DNA from 4 places in the Bacillus sp. LR_5 genome. Region 3 is predicted to be linked to each of the others. Evidence: riboswitches for the same ligand, from Rfam matches in the RefSeq annotation. Region 3 holds a riboswitch; each other region holds the start of a gene.
What was found. Region 3 has a riboswitch for thiamine pyrophosphate ahead of tenA (thiaminase II). Riboswitches for the same ligand answer to the same signal wherever they lie in the genome.
Positions count from the first base shown of each region.

Region 1: linked by a shared signal. The riboswitch ahead of ylmB (N-formyl-4-amino-5-aminomethyl-2-methylpyrimidine deformylase) and the one ahead of tenA (thiaminase II) in region 3 are both predicted to bind thiamine pyrophosphate.
Region 2: linked by a shared signal. The riboswitch ahead of RAC86_RS12270 (acetylornithine deacetylase) and the one ahead of tenA (thiaminase II) in region 3 are both predicted to bind thiamine pyrophosphate.
Region 4: linked by a shared signal. The riboswitch ahead of thiC (phosphomethylpyrimidine synthase ThiC) and the one ahead of tenA (thiaminase II) in region 3 are both predicted to bind thiamine pyrophosphate.

Region 1 is NZ_JAVAXX010000047.1:20,331-24,590, reverse strand. Features, by position in the region: gene sigE (RNA polymerase sporulation sigma factor SigE) at 1-44, shown strand, start outside; gene sigG (RNA polymerase sporulation sigma factor SigG) at 184-966, shown strand; gene RAC86_RS12490 (ABC transporter ATP-binding protein) at 1,114-1,908, shown strand; TPP riboswitch at 1,921-2,022, shown strand; gene ylmB (N-formyl-4-amino-5-aminomethyl-2-methylpyrimidine deformylase) at 2,110-3,390, shown strand; gene RAC86_RS12480 (YlmC/YmxH family sporulation protein) at 3,473-3,718, shown strand; gene pgeF (peptidoglycan editing factor PgeF) at 3,881-4,260, shown strand, end outside.
Region 2 is NZ_JAVAXX010000046.1:7,756-12,015, forward strand. Features, by position in the region: gene sigG (RNA polymerase sporulation sigma factor SigG) at 1-703, shown strand, start outside; gene RAC86_RS12265 (ABC transporter ATP-binding protein) at 854-1,648, shown strand; TPP riboswitch at 1,661-1,762, shown strand; gene RAC86_RS12270 (acetylornithine deacetylase) at 1,850-3,130, shown strand; gene RAC86_RS12275 (YlmC/YmxH family sporulation protein) at 3,213-3,458, shown strand; gene pgeF (peptidoglycan editing factor PgeF) at 3,620-4,260, shown strand, end outside.
Region 3 is NZ_JAVAXX010000081.1:6,758-11,017, reverse strand. Features, by position in the region: gene prpE (bis(5'-nucleosyl)-tetraphosphatase PrpE) at 1-721, opposite strand, end outside; gene RAC86_RS17285 (monovalent cation:proton antiporter family protein) at 956-2,800, shown strand; TPP riboswitch at 2,862-2,970, shown strand; gene tenA (thiaminase II) at 3,049-3,759, shown strand; gene tenI (thiazole tautomerase TenI) at 3,734-4,260, shown strand, end outside.
Region 4 is NZ_JAVAXX010000287.1:2,349-6,608, forward strand. Features, by position in the region: gene RAC86_RS31995 (FAD-binding oxidoreductase) at 1-1,011, shown strand, start outside; gene thiC (phosphomethylpyrimidine synthase ThiC) at 1,050-2,822, opposite strand; TPP riboswitch at 2,955-3,062, opposite strand; gene RAC86_RS32005 (Type 1 glutamine amidotransferase-like domain-containing protein) at 3,132-3,824, opposite strand; gene RAC86_RS32010 (spore coat protein) at 3,866-4,138, shown strand; gene RAC86_RS32015 (hypothetical protein) at 4,213-4,260, opposite strand, start outside.

The sequences.
Region 1 (4,260 bases), on a different contig from region 3:
GAATTATAAAAAGATTGAGAAAAGAGTTCAACAAAATGGTGTAAAAAATTTTATGGTTAGAACCCCTTGATTTTACAGGGATTTCCTGGTTTCGACAGTTTTTCGGTCTGAGTGCAGTGCATATTTTTCCCACCCAAGGAGATACTTAACGTTGTACAGCAGCTCCTGTAGGGAGGGAAAAAAGTGTCGAGAAATAAAGTCGAAATCTGCGGGGTGGATACCTCCAAATTACCAGTACTCAAGAATGAAGAGATGAGAAAGCTGTTTAGGCAGCTGCAGGATGAAGGCGATGATTCAGCAAGAGAAAAGCTTGTAAACGGGAACTTGCGTCTTGTCTTAAGTGTCATTCAACGATTTAATAACAGAGGGGAGTATGTTGATGACTTATTTCAAGTTGGCTGCATCGGACTAATGAAATCCATTGATAATTTTGACCTAAGCCACAATGTTAAGTTTTCAACATACGCTGTACCTATGATTATCGGAGAGATCCGCAGGTATTTACGTGATAATAACCCGATCCGTGTCTCAAGATCACTCCGGGACATCGCTTACAAGGCGCTTCAGGTAAGAGAGCGGTTAATCAGTGAGACAAGCAAGGAGCCGACTGCAGAAGACATCGCAAAAGTTCTTGAAGTACCGCATGAGGAAATTGTATTTGCGCTTGATGCCATCCAGGATCCGGTTTCTCTATTTGAACCGATCTATAACGACGGCGGAGACCCGATCTATGTGATGGACCAAATCAGTGATGAGCGTAACACAGATTCACAATGGATTGAAGAGCTGGCTTTAAAAGAGGGCATGAGAAGGCTGAATAATAGGGAAAAAATGATTTTGAGAAAGCGATTCTTCCAAGGGAAAACCCAAATGGAAGTCGCCGAGGAAATCGGAATTTCTCAAGCGCAGGTGTCCAGACTTGAAAAAGCGGCTATCAAACAAATGAATAAAAATATTCATCAATAATGAAAAGCCTTTAAAACGATGTTGTTTTAAAGGCTTTTCTATTGATTACGGATGGTTTACGTTTTGGAAAAAGTAAGGTATCCTAGTTCGTACAAAGTTTTATGAAAATTAAAACAATTATAAAAGGCAATAAAGAGGAGGACCACGATGATTTTGCAGCTTGACAATGTTTCACTAAAACGGAATGGGAAATGGATACTGAGAGATATTCATTGGAAGGTGGAAGAAAAGGAAAATTGGGTGCTTTACGGCCTAAATGGCGCCGGGAAGACAGCGCTGTTAAATATGCTTTGCTCATATTATTTTCCAACATCAGGCGAGATGCAGGTGCTTGGCCATGAATTTGGCAAAACAGAGCTTGGGGAAAAGCTCAGACGTAAAATTGGCCTCGTCTCAGCAGCTCTTCAGCAAAAATTGTATCCGGCAGATTCAGCCTTTGAAATTGCTTTGAGCGGAGCTTACGCTTCGATTGGGTTATATGAAACGCCAAGTAAGGAAACCAGGGAAAAAGCGATAGGTTTGTTAGAGGACTTGGGAGCAATTGAATATGCCGATCGCCGCTATGAAACCCTTTCTCAAGGGGAAAAACAAAGAGCGTTGATTGCTAGAGCACTAATGGCCGATCCGGAGTTGCTGATACTGGATGAACCAGTCACAGGACTGGATTTTATTGCCCGGGAAAAGCTGTTAGATACGATTACATACATTGCAAACAAAGAAAATGCACCATCTATCCTTTATGTGACTCATCATGCTGAAGAAATTTTGCCTGTCTTTGATAAAGCCCTATTATTAAAACAGGGAGAGGTCTTTGAATCCGGAGAAATAAAGGAAATGCTTACTGATCAAATACTTTCCGCTTTTTTTGATACGCCAATCCATGTATTATGGAATCAGGATCGGCCGTTTTTAACAAGAGCTGAGCCGATAACGAATGCCTGACAAACATATATAGATTCATCCTAGGGGTGCTTTGCGAAGCTGAGAGAGACTTTGTCTCAACCCTTTTGACCTGATCTGGATCATGCCAGCGGAGGGAAGCGGTGAAAAGCGGAGTACATCGGACTCCGTTTGTTTTTATTAAGCCGTTTCATCACATTTGAAACGGCTTTTTTGATTTTAAAGAATAGGAGCGGATTTACATTGGATCAACAAATAGACTCTTTGCAAAAAAAAGTGGAAGAACATAAGGAGGAGCTTATTCAGCTTGCGAAAACGCTGATTTCTTATCAAACACCCGCTCCGCCTGCAAGAAATACAGAGGGCATTCAGTCTTGGATTGCGGGATATTTAAATGAATTGGGATTCTCGATCGACAAATGGGATGTGTACCCTGGCGATCCCAATGTTGTAGGGAAGCTAAAAGGAACAGATTCAGCAGATTATTATAGCCTGATTATCAATGGCCATGTAGATGTGGCAGAGGTAAAAGAGGATGAAGAATGGGAGCATGATCCATTTCATCCAATTGAAAAAAACGGTCTCTTAATCGGGCGGGGCGCTTCCGATATGAAGGGCGGAATGGCGTGTGTGCTGTTTGCTGTCAAATTGATTCGTGAAGCAGGCATTGAACTTCCCGGTGATCTGATTCTGCAATCGGTTATTGGGGAGGAAGTTGGAGAAGCCGGCACACTTGAATGCTGCAAGAGGGGCTACCACGCTGATTTTGCAATTGTCGCGGATACGAGCGATATGCATATTCAAGGCCAAGGCGGTGTCATTACAGGCTGGATCGAAATCAAAAGCAGTCAAACATTTCATGATGGAACGAGACGGAATATGATTCACGCAGGCGGAGGAACATTCGGAGCAAGCGCAATTGAAAAAATGGCAAAAATCATTGGGGGGCTCGGTGAACTTGAGCGCCACTGGTCTATTATGAAAAGTTATCCCGGTTTTAAACCAGGCACAAATACGATTAACCCGGCAGTTATAGAAGGCGGCAGACATGCGGCTTTTATAGCGGACGAATGCCGGTTGTGGATCACAGTCCATTTTTATCCGAATGAAACCCATGACCAAGTGGCAGCGGAAATAGAAGATTACGTCAATCGGCTGAGTGACAGTGATATTTGGCTTAGGGAAAACCGCCCTGTATTCAAGTGGGGAGGCTCATCTATGATAGAAGACAGAGGAGAAATTTTTCCGGCATTGGAAGTTGACCCTGGCCACCCAGGCGTCTTAGCGCTAACTGCCTCTCATGAGAAAGTGAAACGGGAGTGTCCAATTATTGACGTTTCTCAATCAGTTACAGATGGCGGATGGCTGTATGATGCCGGTATTCCATGCGTAATATACGGTCCTGGAGATCTGCACAATGCACACTCTGTGAACGAGAAGGTATCGATTGAGCAGCTAGTAGAGTATACAAAAATTATACTCGATTTTATCATCAGCTGGTGCAGCCGGAAAAAAGAACAATGACATGAAAATTTCTTCTTGCTGACAAGGTTCAGCCTGCCCGTTCATATACTTGAACAAAAGGACGGAAAAAGGACGTGATGGAATGATCAGCATTTCAGAATTTCAGGTAAAGGATGTCGTCAATGTCTCAAACGGAAAAAAGCTGGGGAGTATTGGTGATATTGATATCAATGTGACCACTGGAAAAATTCAGGCGATCATACTCGGAGGAAATGGGAAAGTTCTCGGATTTTTTGGAAAAGAAGAGGAATTGGTCATTCCATGGCGAAATATAGTAAAAATCGGGGAAGATGTAATCTTGGTCCGATTAAGTGAACCACATGCATAAACCTGCTTGTCTGCCGCAGATTGGCAAATGCCGGAAGTCTCGATTCTTCCGGCACATTTCATTTAGAAATATGCAAATCGGCGCTCAACGAATGCAGTAAGATGTGGTAAAATAAGTGGGAAATTCCGCTTTTTTAAATGTTTGTCGAAAGGTTGGATCATCATGAATACATATCACCCATTCAGTCTTACCACACCCTCGACACTCATGATACAAGACTGGGTTCAAACGAATCAAAACAACAAAAAAGTCATTGCCGGATTTACGACAAAAAACGGCGGTGTCAGCCAAAAGCCTTTTGAATCGTTAAATACAGGATTGCACGTTCATGACAAAGATGCAGATGTAGTTAAAAATCGTGAATATATTGCCGATATGTTTAATACTGATTTGCAGTCTTGGGTATTCGCTGATCAGACACATGATAATCGCGTTCAGAAAGTGACGCAGAGGGATAGGGGAAAAGGCGCCCGTGAGTATCACACGGCTCTAAAAGCAACGGACGGGCTATATACAAATGAAAAAAATGTATTTTTAGCATT
Region 2 (4,260 bases), on a different contig from region 3:
GTTTAGGCAGCTGCAGGATGAAGGCGATGATTCAGCAAGAGAAAAGCTTGTAAACGGGAACTTGCGTCTTGTCTTAAGTGTCATTCAAAGATTTAATAACAGAGGAGAGTATGTTGATGACTTATTTCAGGTCGGCTGCATCGGACTAATGAAATCCATTGATAATTTTGACCTAAGCCACAATGTTAAGTTTTCAACATACGCTGTACCTATGATTATCGGAGAGATCCGCAGGTATTTACGCGATAATAACCCGATCCGTGTCTCAAGATCACTCCGGGATATCGCTTATAAGGCACTTCAGGTAAGAGAGCGGTTAATCAGTGAGACAAGCAAGGAGCCGACTGCAGAAGACATCGCAAAAGTTCTTGAAGTACCGCATGAGGAAATCGTATTTGCGCTTGATGCCATCCAGGATCCGGTTTCTCTATTTGAACCGATCTATAACGACGGCGGAGACCCGATTTATGTGATGGATCAAATCAGTGATGAACGCAATAAAGATTCACAATGGATTGAAGAGCTGGCTTTAAAAGAGGGCATGAGAAGGCTGAATGATAGGGAAAAAATGATTTTGAGAAAGCGATTCTTCCAAGGGAAAACTCAAATGGAAGTAGCCGAGGAAATCGGGATTTCCCAAGCGCAGGTGTCCAGACTTGAAAAAGCGGCTATCAAACAAATGAATAAGAATATTCATCAATAATGAAAGAAAAGCCTTTAAAACGATTTTGTTTTAAAGGCTTTTCTATTGATTGCGGGCGGTTTACGTTTTGGAAAAAATAAGGTATCCTAGTTCGTACAAAGTTTTATGAAAATTTAAATAATTATAAAGGCAGTAAAGAGGAGGACCACGATGATTTTGCAGCTTGACAATGTCTCACTAAAACGGAATGGAAAATGGATACTGAGAGATATTCATTGGAAGGTGGAAGAAAAGGAAAATTGGGTGCTTTACGGACTGAATGGCGCTGGAAAGACAGCGCTGTTAAATATGCTTTGCTCTTATTATTTTCCAACATCGGGCGAGATGCAGGTGCTTGGCCATGAATTTGGTAAAACGGAGCTTGGGGAGAAACTTAGACGGAAAATTGGCCTCGTCTCAGCGGCTCTTCAGCAAAAATTTTATCCGGCAGATTCGGCATTTGAAATTGCTTTGAGCGGAGCTTACGCTTCGATTGGATTATATGAAACACCAAGTGCAGAAATCAGGGAAAAAGCGATTGGTTTGTTAGAGGACTTGGGAGCAATTGAATATGCCGACCGCCGCTATGAAACCCTTTCTCAAGGAGAAAAACAAAGAGCCTTGATTGCAAGAGCGCTAATGGCTGATCCGGAGCTGCTGATACTGGACGAACCGGTCACAGGACTGGATTTTATTGCCCGGGAAAAGCTGTTAGACACGATTACATACATTGCAAATAAAGAAAATGCGCCATCGATCCTTTACGTGACTCATCATGCGGAAGAAATTTTGCCGATCTTTGACAAAGCCCTTTTGTTAAAACAGGGAGAGGTCTTTAAATCGGGAGAAATAAAGGAAATGCTTACTGATCAAATACTTTCCGCTTTTTTTGATACGCCAATCCATGTATTATGGAATCAGGATCGGCCGTTTTTAACAAGAGCCGAGCCGATAACGAATGCCTGACAAACACATATCGATTCATCCTAGGGGTGCTTTGCGAAGCTGAGAGAGACTTTGTCTTAACCCTTTTGACCTGATCTGGATCATGCCAGCGGAGGGAAGCGGTGAAAAAACGGAGTACATAGGACTCTGTTTGTTTTTATTAAGCCGTTTCATAACATTTGAAACGGCTTTTTTGATTTTAAAGAATAGGAGCGGATCACATTGAATCAACAAATAGACTCTCTGTTAACAAAGGTGGAAGATCAAAAGGAGGAGCTTATTCAGCTAGCAAAAACGCTGATGTCCTATAAAACACCTGCTCCGCCTGCAAGAAATACCGACGGCATTCAGTCCTGGATTGCTGGGTTTTTAAATGAAATGGGATTCTCGATCGATAAATGGGACGTGTACCCAGGAGATCCCAATGTTGTAGGTCTACTAAAGGGAACAGATTCAGCAGATTATCATAGCTTGATCATCAATGGCCATGTAGATGTGGCAGAGGTAAAAGAGGATGAGGAGTGGGAGCATGATCCGTTTCATCCAATTGAAAAAAACGGTCTCTTAATCGGGCGAGGCGCTTCTGATATGAAAGGCGGAATGGCGTGTGTGCTGTTTGCGGTGAAATTGATTCGTGAAGCCGACATTGAACTTCCCGGTGATTTGATTCTGCAATCGGTTATCGGGGAGGAAGTCGGAGAAGCCGGCACGCTTGAATGCTGCAAGAGGGGCTATCATGCTGATTTTGCAGTTGTCGCGGATACGAGCGATATGCATATTCAAGGTCAAGGCGGTGTCATTACAGGCTGGATTGAAATCAAAAGCAGTCAAACGTTTCATGATGGGACGAGGCGGAATATGATTCATGCAGGCGGAGGAACATTCGGAGCAAGCGCAATTGAAAAAATGGCAAAAATCATTGCGGGGCTCGGGGAACTGGAGCGCCACTGGTCTATCATGAAACGTTATCCCGGTTTTAAACCAGGCACAAATACGATTAACCCGGCTGTCATAGAAGGCGGCAGACATGCGGCTTTTATAGCTGACGAGTGCCGGCTGTGGATCACAGTCCATTTTTACCCGAATGAAACCCATGAACAAGTGGCAGCGGAAATAGAAGATTACATTAACCGGCTGAGTGACAGTGATATTTGGCTTAGGGAAAACCGCCCTGTCTTCAAGTGGGGAGGCTCATCTATGATTGAAGACAGAGGAGAAATTTTTCCGGCACTGGAAGTTGACCCTGGCCACCCAGGCGTCTCAGCGCTTACAGCGTCTCATCAGAAAGTGAAACGGGAGCGTCCGGTTATTGACGTTTCTCAATCCGTTACAGACGGAGGATGGCTGTATAATGCCGGCATTCCAAGCGTGATTTACGGACCTGGAGATCTTCACAATGCACACTCCGTGAACGAGGAGGTATCGATTGAGCAGCTGGTAGATTATACGAAAATTATGCTCAATTTTATCATCGGCTGGTGCAGCTGTAAAAAAGAACAGTGACCATGAAAATTTTTTCTTGCTGACAAGGTTCAGCCCGCCCGTTCATATACTTGAAAAAAGGACGGAAAAAGGACGTGATGGAATGATCAGCATTTCAGAATTTCAGGTGAAGGATGTCGTCAATGTCTCAAACGGAAAAAAGCTGGGGAGCATTGGTGATATAGATATCAATGTGACCACTGGCAAAATTCAGGCGATCATACTAGGAGGAAATGGGAAAGTTCTCGGATTTTTTGGAAAAGAAGAGGAATTGGTCATTCCATGGCGAAATATAGTAAAAATCGGGGAAGATGTAATCTTGGTCCGATTAAATGAACCGCATGCATAACCTGCTCGTCTGCCGCGGATTGGCAAATGCCGGAAGTCTGGATTCTTCCGGCACATTTCATTTAGAAATATGCAAATCGGCGCTCAACGAATGCAGAAAGATGTGGTAAAATAAGTGGGAAATTCCGCTTTTTTAAATGTTTGTCGAAAGGTTGGATCATCATGAATACATATCACCCATTCAGTCTTACCACACCCTCGACACTCATGATACAAGACTGGACACAAACGAATCAAAACAACAGAGAAGTCATTGCCGGATTTACTACGAAAAACGGCGGTGTCAGCCAAAAGCCTTTTGAATCGTTAAATACAGGATTGCACGTTCATGACAAAGATGCAGATGTAGTTAAAAATCGTGAATATATTGCCGATATGTTTAATATTGATTTGCAGTCTTGGGTATTTGCTGATCAGACACATGATAATCGCGTTCAGAAAGTGACGCAGAGGGATAGGGGAAAAGGCGCCCGTGAGTATCACACAGCTCTAAAAGCAACGGACGGGCTCTATACAAATGAAAAGAATGTGTTTTTGGCATTATGCTTTGCTGATTGTGTGCCTCTTTTCTTTTATGATCCGGTTAAATCGCTTATCGGGGTCGCCCATGCCGGGTGGAAAGGCACTGTCAAACAGATTGGCAGAGAAATGGTGAAGCAATGGACCGAGCAGGAAGGTTCAAATCTCTCAGATATTTATGCTGTTATAGGACCGTCTATCAGCGGAGCATGCTATACAGTAGACGACCGTGTCATGGATGCTGTCCGGGCATTGCCAGTTTCAGCAGAACGTGCCGTAAATCA
Region 3 (4,260 bases):
ATCTTGATTCGTCGTAAGGCAGGGAGCTTGGAACAGAGACGGTTTCTATTTCTGGAAAGCGAAAGCCTGTCAGTTGATTTCCGAACACGCAGCCTGTATCAATGTTGATGGTGCGATTGACCTTCCGAGGCTCTTTCACAGGTGTATGACCGTATACCACCCAAGCCTTTCCGTTATAGGCTGCCGCCCAATCACGCCTGACGGGTCTGCCGTCCGGATATGTTTCACCCGTCACGTCACCGTAAAGCACAAAGTCCTTCACTCTGCGGGTATATTTGCCGATATCGTCAGCTCTTATGCCAGCATGGGCGACAACTAATTCTCCATTATGTAAGATGTCGTAAAGCGGCGCTGTTTCGTACAGCTTCATAAACTGTTCGCTGACTGATTTTCTCTCATCTTTGGAAAGTTCCTCAAACTCTGCCGCTGTTGTTTCGAGACCATGCATCACTTTTACCGGATTTCCTTTTAAGTAACGATATAATTTATTGCAATGGTTTCCCGGGACATAACGCACAGCGCCTTTTTCGTAAGCGCCGGCTACAAATCGGATGACCTCTATCGATTTGGGCCCTCTGTCAGTTAAATCTCCGGCAAAAACAAGCACCCTGCCTTCTTCATGGACAGGTACTCCATTTTTGGTTGTATAGCCAAGCTTTTGGATTAATGCAGTCATTTCGTCATAGCAGCCATGAATATCGCTGATGATATCGTAAGCCATGCGGTATCCTCCTTACCGATTGTTTTATTTATTATGAAGCAAAGTGTTGTGAGTCATCACAAGCTTTTATGTGCAAATTATAGAAGAAGAATCATTTTCTAAACAGGATTAAGACCTTATCACTTTATTTTTCATCATCACCCTTGTTAAAATCGCGTTATGTTTTTTAAAAATGAGGTTTTGTTCTCTGAGTGAGAACTAGCATAACCCTGACTTAAAAAGGAGGTTCTGATTATGGCGCATACATCTGTCGCATCTTTAGTTGTTGTACTTATCGTTGCATTTTTGACACCCATCCTTTTGCATCGGTTTAAACTCAGCATCCCGGTTGTTGTTGCTGAAATCATTATGGGGCTGATAATTGGGAAAAGCGGCCTTAATTTAGTTGTGGAGGGTGACACCTGGCTCCAGACACTCTCTATGCTCGGATTTATCTTTTTAATGTTTTTAAGCGGGCTTGAAATTGATTTTTCGTCGTTTGAGAAAGGAAAGAAAAAGCAGTTCCTGCCGAATGGCAAGGAAGCGCCGAATACGTTTGCTGCGGCATCTGTTATTTTCGTCGGTATTTTTATTTTATCATTGCTCTTGTCCTATGGGTTCGTCTTGGCCGGATTTATCCAAAATGCATTTTTGATGACCCTGATTATTTCAACGATTTCATTAGGCGTTGTCGTTCCAACATTAAAAGAAGAACGGATCATGAATTCGAATATCGGGCAGATTATTTTGCTTGTTGCTGTTATTGCTGATTTGGCCACGATGATTCTTCTTGCTGTTTTTTCTTCTTTATACGGAGAGGACAGCGGAAACATGTGGCTCCTGATGATTCTGTTTGCGGCCGGAGTGGTGCTTTACTTTTTCGGCCGGGTCTTCAAACATCGCTCTTTTGTTCAATCCATGTCAAAAGGGACGATCCAGATCGGGACGCGTGCCATTTTTACGTTAATCATTGTACTCGTTGCCCTGTCTGAATCACTTGGGGCGGAAAATATTCTCGGCGCTTTCTTAGCGGGGGTTCTTGTTTCCCTGCTTTCGCCAAACAAAGAACTTGTTCAGCAGCTGGACTCATTCGGTTATGGGTTCTTAATACCGATTTTCTTCGTGATGGTCGGTGTGAAGCTTGATATTTGGACTCTTTTCCAGGATAAAACAATTTTAATCATGATTCCGCTCCTGCTGCTGGCGCTGTTAGTCAGCAAAATCATTCCTGTCATGTACTTAAAGAAGTGGTATGATAACCGAACCATTTTCGCGTCTGGTTTCCTGCTGACATCAACGCTTTCGCTCGTGATTGCCGCTGCAACAATCGGGCAGCAGCTTCACGTGATCAGTGCAAATATGTCAGGAGCGTTAATTTTAGTAGCCGTCATTGCAAGTATTTTTACGCCGATCTGTTTTAAAAAATTATACAAACGGGAAGAGCAGCCGGAGGAGAAAAAGACGATTACGTTCATTGGCGCCAATCAAATGACTTTGCCTGTCACACTCGAATTGCCAGAGGAAGAGTATGACGTGCGTGTTGTACACGTCTACCAAGAGAATGCGGAGGAAAAGCTGTCAGAATCAGTGTTTGCTGTTGAAACAATTTCTGACTATGAACACGAGACGCTTGAATCACTCGGCATTTTTGAAACGGATATCCTCGTTGTGGCGACAGGAAATGAAGATATGAATGCAGACATTGCATTACTTGCAAAAAATAAAGGCACAGAAAGAGTCATTGCAAGCGTAGGATCACCGGAGCATGAAGCAGCTCTGAAGGAGCAGGGAATCAGCATCTTTTCTATTCTGCTGTCGACAAAAACGCTGCTTCGCGCACTGATTGAAGCGCCTGGCGTCATGAAGCTGCTCACGAACCAAGAGTCTTCGCTGTATCAAATTAATATGGAGAACAGTAAATATGATGGTGTCATTTTACGGGAATTCCCTTTAACAGGTGACGTCATCTTTGTCAGGATCTTCAGAGGTGTGGACAGCATCGTTCCTCATGGGGATACGAGGCTGAAACTTGGAGACCGTTTAATTGTCACCGGATCTCGGGGGTACGTAACGGATCTTAAGAAAACATTGGAAGGATAAATCTTGACCAAATAAGGATTCGTGTTAATATAGAGGTGCAGAACAATTCAATATGTATTCGTTTAACCACTAGGGGTGCCCTTCATAAGGGCTGAGATAAAAGTGTGACTTTTAGACCCTCATAACTTGAACAGGTTCAGACCTGCGTAGGGAAGTGGAGCGGTATTTGTGTTATTTTACTATGCCAATTCCAAACCACTTTTCCTTGCGGGAAAGTGGTTTTTTTATTTTCAGAGGGGGAATGATTTGTGAAGTTTTCAGAAGAATGCCGCAGTGCAGCCGCAGAATGGTGGGAGGGGAGCTTTGTCCATCCGTTCGTTCAAGGAATCGGTGACGGAACACTTCCGATTGACCGTTTTAAATACTACGTACTTCAGGATTCCTATTATTTAACGCATTTTGCAAAGGTGCAGTCATTTGGCGCCGCTTATGCGAAGGACCTTTATACAACGGGGCGGATGGCAAGCCATGCCCAAGGTACATATGAGGCGGAAATGGCGCTTCATCGGGAGTTTGCCGAGCTGTTGGAAATCAGCGAGGAAGAGCATAAGGCGTTTAAGCCGTCTCCTACTGCGTACTCTTATACATCCCATATGTACCGTTCGGTTTTGAGCGGGAATTTCGCAGAAATCTTAGCGGCCCTGCTGCCATGCTACTGGCTTTATTATGAGGTTGGTGAAAAATTGCTGCATTGCGATCCTGGGCATCCGATTTATCAAAAGTGGATTGGGACATACGGCGGTGATTGGTTTAGACAACAGGTCGAGGAGCAAATCAACCGCTTTGATGAGCTGGCGGAAAACAGCACGGAGGAAGTACGTGCCAAGATGAAAGAGAATTTTGTCATCTCCAGCTACTATGAATATCAATTTTGGGGAATGGCCTATCGAAAAGAAGGCTGGTCTGACAGCGCCATAAAAGAGGTGGAGGAATGTGGAGCTTCACGCCATAACGGATGACAGCAAGCCGGTAGAAGAGCTAGCGAGAATCATCATTACGATTCAGAATGAAGTTGATTTTATTCACATTCGGGAACGCTCAAAATCGGCGGCGGATATTTTGAAACTGCTCGATCTTATTTTTGAAGGCGGTATAGATAAACGAAAATTGGTGATGAACGGGCGCGTGGATATTGCACTTTTCTCTACTATTCACCGCGTGCAGCTGCCAAGCGGCAGCTTTTCACCGAAGCAGGTCAGAGCCAGATTTCCACACCTTCATATCGGGAGGTCGGTGCATTCACTGGAGGAAGCGGTTCAAGCAGAAAAGGAAGACGCGGACTACGTGCTGTTCGGCCATGTGTTTGAAACGGATTGCAAAAAGGGTCTTGAAGGCAGAGGAGTATCTTTGCTGTCAGATATCAAACAGCGGATTTCCATCCCGGTTATAGCCATCGGGGGGATGACGCCGGACAGGTTAAGAGACGTAAAACAAGCAGGGGCAGACGGCATTGCTGTTAT
Region 4 (4,260 bases), on a different contig from region 3:
GGCCTGACGCTTCCCGCAGGCACCATTGCTAATGTAGGGCTCACAGGTTTAACTCTCGGAGGGGGAATTGGACTTTTAACAAGGGCTGCCGGCCTTACTTGCGACAGCCTCGTGCAGCTTGAGATGATCGTAGCAGACGAAAAAGAGGGCGCTGATCTGATTACAGTCAGCTGTTCAAATCATCCAGACTTATTTTGGGCGTCTCAGGGAGGCGGAGGAGGCAATTTCGGCATAGTCACCTCCATGACATTTAAAGCAGTGCCCATCTCTCAAGTGTCGATTTTTTCTATAACATGGGGATGGGATGATTTTGAGGAAGTATTTAACACGTGGCAGCACTGGGCCCCGTATACAGATGACCGGCTTACATCATCAATAGAGTTTTGGCCTAAAGAAGTAAACCGCATAGAAGCACTCGGCCAATTTGTCGGGCCAAAAACAGAGTTAAAAAAACTGTTAAAGCCTTTATTGAAAGCAGGAAGCCTAACAAGCGGAATGGTAAAAACAATGCCGTTCATCGAAGCGGTAACCTTTTTTAACAGCCCGGGAGGCAATCAGCCTCAAAAAATGAAACGCTCCGGCTCTTTCATTGAAAAGCCATTATCAGAACGTGCGATTACAACAATAAAACACTTTTTAGAGCACGCTCCGAATCAAAACGCCAGTGTCTGGCAGCAAGCACTCGGCGGGGCAGCCGGACGGATCGCTCCTGACCAAACGGCATTTTATTATCGTGATGCAATCATTGCCCAGGAATACTTAACAAACTGGACATCCCCTGGAGAAAAAAGACAAAACGTCCGCTGGATTGAGGGGCTGAGAACGTCCCTTTCGAGAGAAACGATGGGAGACTACGTAAATTGGCCAGATATCGAAATCAGAAACTGGCCAAGAACATATTACGGCGAAAACGTTGAACGACTCCGCCGTGTCAAAACGAAATATGATCCAGAAAATGTTTTCCGCTTTGAACAGAGTATTCCGCCGCTTCGACGCTCTCTGTTTTTCTAAAAAAAATGAAGATGGAGCATTCTCCATCTTCATTTTTTTTATTGATATAAATTGCTTCCCGTATCGACAAACTCTTTTGCTTTTTCTTTTAATCCTTTATTTATAGCTTCTGCTTCACTGAGATCGTTTTTCTTCGCATAATCCCGAATATCCTGTGAAATTCTCATGCTGCAAAATTTCGGACCGCACATGGAACAAAAGTGAGCGGTTTTTGCTCCTTCAGCAGGCAGGGTTTCATCATGGTATTCAAGGGCTCTCTCCGGATCAAGAGATAAATTAAACTGATCCCGCCAGCGGAATTCAAAACGGGCTTTCGATAACGCATCATCCCGGATTTGCGCTCCGGGATGCCCTTTTGCAAGGTCCGCAGCGTGCGCAGCGATCTTATATGTAATGACTCCTTCACGAACATCATCACGGTTTGGCAGCCCTAAATGCTCCTTCGGCGTTACATAACAAAGCATTGCTGTCCCGTACCAACCGATCATCGCCGCTCCGATCGCTGAAGTAATATGGTCATATCCCGGGGCAATATCCGTTGTCAACGGCCCCAATGTGTAAAAAGGCGCTTCTTTACAAATGTCCATTTGTTTATCGACATTCTCTTTGATTTTATGCATCGGAACATGGCCAGGACCCTCAATCATCACCTGAACATCATGCTTCCAGGCAATTTGCGTCAGCTCTCCAAGCGTCTCTAATTCAGCAAACTGCGCTTCGTCATTGGCATCAGCAATTGATCCGGGACGCAAACCATCCCCAAGAGAGAAAGCAATATCATACATTTTCATAATCTCACAGATTTCTTCAAAATGTGTGTATAAAAAGCTTTCTTGATGATGAGCCAGACACCACTGCGCCATAATCGCTCCCCCGCGTGACACGATACCAGTTGTCCGTTTGGCAGTCAGCGGTACATACCTAAGCAAAACACCCGCGTGAATCGTAAAATAATCCACTCCCTGCTCTGCCTGCTCGATTAGCGTATCACGATAAATCTCCCACGTTAAATCCTCCGCTACGCCGTTTACTTTTTCAAGCGCCTGATAAATCGGAACAGTTCCCACAGGCACGGGGCAATTGCGGATAATCCATTCACGCGTCGTATGAATATCTTTTCCGGTAGAGAGATCCATCATCGTATCCGCTCCCCAGCGGATGGCCCACGTCATTTTTTCCACTTCTTCTTCAATGGATGACGTAACCGCTGAATTCCCGATATTCGCATTAATCTTCACATGAAAATTCCGGCCGATAATCATTGGCTCACTTTCAGGGTGATTAATGTTTGAAGGAATAATCGCCCGGCCGCTGGCTACCTCGTCTCTGACGAATTCAGGAGACACATGCTCACGAATGGCGATAAATTCCATCTCAGGTGTAATGATCCCCTTTTTTGCATAGTGCATTTGAGTGACATTTTGACCTGCCTTCGCCCTCAGCGGTTTCCGCTTTAATCCTGGGTAGCTTACGTTTGGATTTGCTTTTTTATAACCGTTATCTTCTGGTTTTATAGCCCGACCTTCATACTCTTCCACGTCACCGCGCTCTGTGATCCATTTTTGGCGGAGCGGCTTTAATCCTTCTTGAATATTAATGGTTACTTCAGGGTCCGTATACGGTCCGCTTGTATCATAGACACGCACAGGCGCATTTTCCTCTTCGCCGAACGATCCCGTCGTCGGACTCAATAGGATCTCCCTCATCGGTACTTGGATGTCCGAAGAAGAACCCTCCACGTATACCTTCTTGCTGCCTGAAAAACTTGACATAATGGAAATGTTGGCTTGCTGCACTGAATTGTTTTGCATTACTTTTCCTTCCCCTCTCTACGTTTGAAAGGACAAAATCAAGCCCATAACCAGCACAAAAAACCGGATTCATATAAATGAACCCGGTTACAGTCAGAAAGAAACATATTATTGCCCAGCAAGACAATAACAAAAACAATTCCTCTACTTCCCCACGCTGGTACGAACCAGATCAGGTCCAAAGGGTTAAGAAGCTTGCCTTCTCTCTCAGCCCGAAAGCGGGCACCCCCAGTAACTATTGATTTCGCACTCATCTTATCATAAAATCAATCTGAAAAAAAGAGGAATATAGATAATATTCAGCTAATTTCACCCTAAATATTTGACCGGCAACGGGATTTCAGCTATTTCATGTTCAGCCATCATCACCCGATATGCCTTTGCACCCGACCTTGAACTCATAGTCTGAAACAGCTGATCATTTATGAAATGGAGAGCAGCCCCATCATCCGCTGCATAGCCACTGCATAAGAACTTGTTAGATATCAGCTGGTGGTATGCCGGTCTCCGATCCTTTTCCCCGTCATAATGGGGACAAAAGCTCCCTTGCAAAAAACCTAAACTTTTCAAACTTGTCAGCGGTCCGGCTGAATCTGTCACCCCTTCTTCAAACCAGCAGATCGCACCGGCACTTATTCCAGCTAAAACCACACCGTTCTTCCATGCTTCCCTGAGAATATGGTCCAGCCCCCACTCTTTCCATAACACAAGTAAATTCCGCGTATTTCCCCCGCCAACATAAATCACGTCCATTTCCATAACAAAAGAAGCTAAATCTGATGATGGCGGCTTAAACAAAGATAAATGAGACGGCACGCAATCCAATGTTTGAAATGCATGATAAAACCGCTGAATATAGTTTTGGGAATCTCCGCTCGCCGTCGGCAAAAAACAAATACGAGGCTGCTCTCGTTTTGATTGATTGAGGATATATTGATCGAGGGACAAATTATCCGGCTCCATCGAAAAACCCCCGCCCCCCATCGCAATAATCTGCTTCATCATCACACCCCCCAACAAAATTTGTTGCTTATTATAGCATTTTGTATAGAAGCAAGAAACAAAGTCAAATACTTTCTTATCAGGAGCTGCTAAAAAAACAAAGGAGGTGGTTTCCCATTGAACAAAGTCTTTGTCCCAAAGATATTCTTGATTTGTTAACAACAATAAAAACCAGCATTAACAAATACACTGTCGCAATAACAGAAACCGAAAATCCCCACATCAGAAGAGCATTGCATGATCAATTAGATACAACTGTTTATCTCCATGATGAACTGTCAGATCTTCTGTTAGAAAAGGGGTGGCTCGGGTGAGCAATTACGCTTTTATCTTGCAGTAAAGACCACAAAAAGAGACGGGATCTCAAAGATGAGATGCCGTCTCTTTTTTATTGCTCCACTCTTCTTAAAGCCTCATTTACCGTTTCTTTTATAAA